2 regions of the Dickeya sp. CFBP 2040 genome follow, and region 1 is predicted to be linked to the other one. Evidence: riboswitches for the same ligand, from Rfam matches in the RefSeq annotation. Region 1 holds a riboswitch; the other holds the start of a gene.
What was found. A riboswitch is a leader RNA that binds a small molecule or an ion and turns the genes downstream of it on or off. The one in region 1 is predicted to bind thiamine pyrophosphate.

Region 2: another riboswitch for thiamine pyrophosphate. It lies ahead of thiB (thiamine ABC transporter substrate binding subunit); the one in region 1 lies ahead of Dpoa2040_RS18315 (hypothetical protein).

The regions. Positions count from the first base shown of each region.
Region 1 covers NZ_JAAVXH010000021.1:44,325-47,434, reverse strand. The annotation lists gene Dpoa2040_RS02955 (autotransporter outer membrane beta-barrel domain-containing protein) at 1-868, opposite strand, end outside; TPP riboswitch at 1,179-1,275, shown strand; gene Dpoa2040_RS18315 (hypothetical protein) at 1,311-1,571, shown strand; gene thiD (bifunctional hydroxymethylpyrimidine kinase/phosphomethylpyrimidine kinase) at 1,568-2,371, shown strand; gene psiE (phosphate-starvation-inducible protein PsiE) at 2,567-2,974, shown strand.
Region 2 covers NZ_JAAVXH010000087.1:248,934-252,043, forward strand. The annotation lists gene sgrR (HTH-type transcriptional regulator SgrR) at 1-878, shown strand, start outside; TPP riboswitch at 935-1,089, shown strand; gene thiB (thiamine ABC transporter substrate binding subunit) at 1,133-2,116, shown strand; gene thiP (thiamine/thiamine pyrophosphate ABC transporter permease ThiP) at 2,092-3,110, shown strand, end outside.

The DNA.
Region 1 (3,110 bases):
CTGATGGATTAGCCATGATTTCAGCCATAATTTTATAGGTATTGACAGGAATGATATTAAGCCCATCTTTACTTAGTGTGTCGAGACCGTTGTTTAATGTCTGATTATATTGGCTAACCACGTCCTGATATTTTTTTTCCAGGTGATGACTTATGCCGTCAGGAGTTGCTCCAAGGTTAGGAAGGTTGTAAACCACTACATATTTCCCACCTGCATGATATAGGCTGTTCAATAATGATACTTCTTCCTGCGCTACGGGAATAATCTCCGCTGTTGCTGTGGTGGGGGCGGACTCGTAGATGGCATATATGTCATTGGAGCCTCCCCACATTTGATAAAGTGTTGACGCGCTGGCATGGTTATTTTGCAAGTAACTGTTAACCTGAGATTGGATCGTGCTTGAGAAAAGGATACCCAGCGAATAGTTATTAAGAATACCGGCTCCACCCCAGGCAAAGTCAGTCCCCCCGGAGGATGAAGCAGTGACGGATAAACCTAAGCCATCGGCTACATACATGGCAGTATTTTCTCCAGGATTAGTGGTAAACCTTGAAACACCTAGTCCTAATGTCTGTGAAAGATTACCTGCATCACTCAAACTATCACCAAAAACCACAGCGTTGTTGAACATTGCCGCCTGCACAGGCAGGGTATAAAGGAATAGCACAGTAAAAAGAGGTAATAGTCTTGATGTGACCCATGACATCCAACGTATGTCAATCACACTGTTTTTTATCTTATTAATGAGTAATATATTTTTTTTATTGCTATTTCTCTGGTGAGTTGCAAAGAAAATAGACCGGCGGAAACAGTATGTTGTGTTTTTAATGAACTGAAATATATTGGCGATTTTTTTAATGACCGGCATAAGTCTGATGCTCCTGATTTTTAAATAATGAATGGCGTTATCTACACTGTGGCTTAAATTTTAAATGCAATGGCTCAGGTTTATAATTTAGTGTTGTAATGACATTAATATTTCAGTAGCAATATATGAGATATATCTTATCTATACCTTTCATATTTCAGGTGGCGGGTTATTGGGTTTGTTGTTGATGTCGATTAAAGGATGGTGGTGCTGATTTGTGCCGGGCAAAATGATGAAGCTGGCTGATGCCTGCTACTAACCTTCTTTAATCTGTCATTGATCTTTTTCGCTAATGCTTCCAATAATGGCGTTCGTTGACTCGGGGTGCCCTTCTGCGTGAAGGCTGAGAAAAACCCGTATTACCTGATCTGGATAATGCCAGCGTAGGGAAGTCACGGTATCCCCACCGGTACCGCTTTCTTTCACGCTGGTTGGGAGGTTTATGAACGCTCGATCTGTACGTTTCCCCGCTGCATTCTTCGCAGATTCCCTTGATGCTTTCCGCTCACGCGCGCCGCTGACACATTGTTTTACCCATGAGATGGTGACTGATTTCTGTTCGCAGGAAAGGCACCGCCCTTGTCATGCTACCGCCGCTTGTGTTGTGGTGCTCCGCTTCGGGCAATGGGCGAGTGGCGCGGAGAGCTTCATCCACGCGTTTTCGGATGCGCTCTATACCCTGAACCGGGAGGCATTGGTATGAAACGTCTCAACGCACTGACTATCGCGGGTACTGATCCGAGCGGCGGCGCGGGCATTCAGGCTGACCTCAAAACGTTTTCAGCGCTGGGCGTTTACGGCACCAGCGTGATTACCGCGCTGGTGGCGCAGAATACACGCGGCGTGCAGTCGGTCTATCGCATTGAACCGGCGTTTGTTGCCGCCCAACTGGATTCGGTGCTGAGTGATGTACGCATTGATAGCGCCAAAATCGGCATGTTGGCACAGAGGGATATTGTGGAAGCCGTAGCGGACCGACTGTTGTGCTACCCGGTGCCTTATGTAGTGTTGGATACGGTGATGCTGGCGAAAAGCGGTGATGCGCTACTGGCGCCAGATGCGGTGGAGGTGGTGCGCCAGTTACTGTTGCCGCGTGTATCGCTGATTACCCCCAACCTGCCGGAAGCAGCGGCGCTATTACGGTGCTCGCTTGCTGACGATGAAAGAGACATGCGCCGGCAAGGGGAAGCATTGCTGGCAATGGGGTGTCAGGCGGTATTGATGAAAGGCGGCCACCTGAACGGCAGCGAAAGCCCGGACTGGCTGTTCATGCCGGATGTTGAGCCGGTGCGGTTGAGTACGCCGCGCGTCAACACCCGGCATACGCACGGTACCGGCTGCACGCTGTCGGCTGCGCTGGCAGCGTTGCGACCTCGTCATAATAACTGGCGGGATACCTTGTCCGCCGCGCGGGTCTGGCTGCAAGGGGCGCTGGAGCAGGCGGATTCGCTAGAGGTTGGTTATGGCATCGGCCCGGTACACCATTTTCACCACTGGTGGTAAAGGTGGTGTCCTGATACAAGCGATAAGAAATTTAGATAAATGGTAATAATATTGCATAGACAGCCTGCAGATGACCCGGTAATTTTGTGATCTGTGTCAGATTATTGCCTGTGTGGTGGGGCTAACGCTTGCCGGGTTTTAGAGGCTTTTTTCTGAGCGGTGTTTTCTCTGAATGACAGGACTGAGGAGATGCTCATGGCGGGTTCAGCGCGTGCAGTCATGATTGCCAAAGGGCTACAGACGATACTTAATTTGGGTCTGTTACTGCTGGCGGTGATTTTGGTGATTTTTCTGGGCAAGGAAACCTGGCATTTGGCCTCGGTTCTGCTGGTCAGCAATGAAAAAGAGTCTTCGTATATGCTGATCGAAAGTCTGGTGATTTATTTTCTCTATTTTGAGTTTCTGGCGCTGATCGTGAAGTATTTTCTATCCGGTTATCACTTCCCGCTGCGCTACTTCATTTACATCGGTATTACCGCCATCGTGCGGTTGATTATTGTCGATCATAAAAACCCGGCGGATACCTTTACCTATTCCGGTGCGATCCTGATTTTGGTGATTACGCTCTATCTGGTGAATAGCCCACGCCTGAAGCGGGAGTAAGTAGCCAGAAAAGAAAAAGCCAGCTCAAGGGAGATTGAGCTGGCCAAGGAGGTGGTTCCTAGTAGCATTACTACGCTTATTTTACGTTTTGTATTTTCTCAGCGCTGCAATAATAGCCAGTTAACCATGCCATTGA
Region 2 (3,110 bases), on a different contig from region 1:
AGCCTGTCGGCACCGGGCCGTATAAAGTGGTACGCAATTCCCCCAATCAGTTAAAAATCGCCGCGTTTGACGATTACTTCGGCTACCGGGCGCTCATTGACGAAGTCAGTATCTGGGTGCTGCCGGACGCGCCGATCATCCCCGCCTGCACGGTCACGCTGCAAGGCGATGACACCATCGATAATGAACTGGAAAATCGGCTTGAAGAAGGCTGCTATTTCCTGCTGTTCGACCGCCGTTCGCCGCAGATGGCAGACCCGGAGGTTCGTCACTGGTTATGTCAGGTACTCAGCCCCGTGGCGATGCTCGGCCTGGCCGATAGCCCGTACCAGAGCGACTGGTCTCCCGCTTATGGCCTGCTGCCGCGCTGGCATCACAGCCCACCGCGGGCAGTGCGGGAAAAACCCGTCGGCCTGACGCACCTCACCCTCACCAGCTATCGCGATCACCCCGAATACGCGGTGATAAGCAGCATCATAGGCCGTCTGCTGGCATCGCACGGCGTCACGCTGACGCTACGCAGTCTGGAGTTCGACGTCTGGTGTCAGGGCGCTGACGCCAGCGACCTCTGGCTCGGCAGTGCTAACTTCTACCTGCCGCTGGAATTTTCCCTGTTCGCCATGCTGTATGAACTGCCACTGCTGCGGCATTGTCTGGGGGAAGACGAGCTGGATAACACCGCACGTCAGTGGCGTCAGGGCGAGCTATCACTGGCGGACTGGAGCCAGTCACTGGTCAGCCGCCAGCAGCTTCATCCGCTGTTCCACCACTGGCTGCGGTTGCAAGGGCAAGCCAACATGCGGGGACTGCATATGAACACGCTGGGCTGGTTCGATTTCAAGTCCGCCTGGTTCGCGCCGCCAGCCCCGCCAACATGATCCTCTGCCGCCAGTCATGACGCTTTTACTGATGTGACAAACACTTTACAATAGCGCCGTTCTCAACGGGGTGCGGCCCCAACATTCATGTACGAGCAGTCATGTACGAATAGTCATGTACTAACAATCATGTACGTTTGCGCCGCTGAGAAAATACCCGTCGAACCTGATCCGGTTAATACCGGCGAAGGGATTTGAGACTGCATCCTGCTTGCTCAAAGACCTTTGCCGCCTTCAACAATTTGGAGCGCAAAGTGTTAAAGAAATTACTGTCCTGTCTGTTATTGCTGTCCGCCCCCGTGTTCGCCAAACCGACCCTGACGGTCTACACCTACGATTCGTTCGCCTCGGAGTGGGGTCCCGGCCCGGCGGTCAAAACCGCATTTGAAAAAGAGTGTGACTGCGAACTGAAATTCGTCGCGCTGGAAGATGGCGTCGCGCTGCTCAACCGTCTGCGTATGGAGGGCAAAAATAGCCCGGCGGACGTGGCGCTGGGACTGGATAACAATCTGGTGCAGGCGGCGGCGCAGACCGGCCTGTTCGCCCCGCATGGCGTCAACACCAGCACGCTGACGCTGCCCGGCGGCTGGCACAACGACACCTTCCTGCCCTTCGACTACGGCTATTTCGCCTTCGTCTATAACAAAGACAAGCTGAAAAACCCGCCGAGAAGCCTGCATGAACTGGTGGAAAGCAACCAGTCGTGGAAGGTTATCTACGAAGATCCGCGCACCAGCACACCGGGGCTGGGGTTACTGTTGTGGATGCAAAACGTGTATGGCGACAAAGCACCACAAGCCTGGCAGAAACTGGCGGCGAAAACCGTCACCGTCACCAAAGGCTGGAGCGAAGCCTACGGCCTGTTCCTGAAAGGTGAAGCCGATCTGGTGCTGAGTTACACCACTTCACCGGCTTACCATCTCATCGCCGAGAAGAAAGATAGCTATGCGGCGGCCAATTTCAGCGAAGGCCACTACCTGCAGGTGGAAGTCGCCGCCCAACTGGCTGGCAGTAAAAACCCACAACTGGCAGCACGTTTTCTGCAATTTATGATAAGCCCTGCTGTTCAGCAGATCATTCCGACTACTAACTGGATGTACCCGGTGATCAAAACCGAGTTGCCTGAAGGCTATAACACCCTGACGCGGCCTGCCAGCGCGCTGGAGTTTACCCCACAGCAAGTCGCAGAACAGCGGACGAATTGGGTTCAGGCATGGCAGCGCGCCGTCAGCCGCTGATTCCCGGCTGGCTGTGGCCGGGGCTGCTGGCGGCTGTTTTACTGCTTGGCACCGCCGTGCTGGCGTTCGGCGCACTGTGGCTGGACGCACCCAGCGTGCCCTGGCAGTCGCTGTGGAATGACAGCTACCTCTGGCATGTCATCCGCTTCAGCTTTTGGCAGGCGTTGTTATCGGCACTGCTTTCCACCTTGCCCGCGCTGTTTCTGGCGCGGGCGTTGTATCGCCGCCGTTTTCCCGGCCATCGTCTGTTGCTGCGCCTGTGCGCGATGACGCTGGTGCTGCCGGTGCTGGTGGCGGTATTCGGCATTCTCAGCGTCTATGGACGGGAAGGCTGGCTGGCACGTTTGCTGATGCAGGTGGGCATCGAATACCGGTTTTCGCCTTACGGCTTGCAGGGCATCCTGCTGGCTCATGTCTTTTTTAATCTGCCGCTGGCAACCCGACTGTTCTTGCAGGCGCTGGAAGGCATTGCGACCGAGCAACGCCAGTTGGCAGCACAACTCGGCCTGCGCGGCTGGTACTTCTTCCGTCTGGTGGAATGGCCGTGGCTGCGCCGCCAGCTCTTACCTGCCGGGGCACTGATCTTCATGCTGTGCTTTGCCAGCTTTGCTACCGTGCTGGCGCTGGGTGGCGGCCCGCAGGCGACGACCATCGAACTGGCTATCTATCAGGCGCTCAACTTTGATTATGACCCGGCGCGCGCCGCGCTGTTGGCGCTATTACAGATGGTATGTTGTCTGGGGCTGGTGTTACTCAGCCAGCGACTGAGCCGGTTACTGGCGGTCGGTGTCAGTAATCGCCAGCACTGGCGCGACCCACAAGACAGCCTGTGTAGCCGCGTTGCCGATACGCTGCTGATTACAGCGGTGCTATTACTGCTGCTGCCGCCGCTGCTGGCCGTGGTGGTGGATGGACTAAACCGCTCGCTACCAGACGTGTTGCGCCAGCCCGCTTTATGGCAAACATTCTGGACCTCTCTTGGCATCGCGCTGGC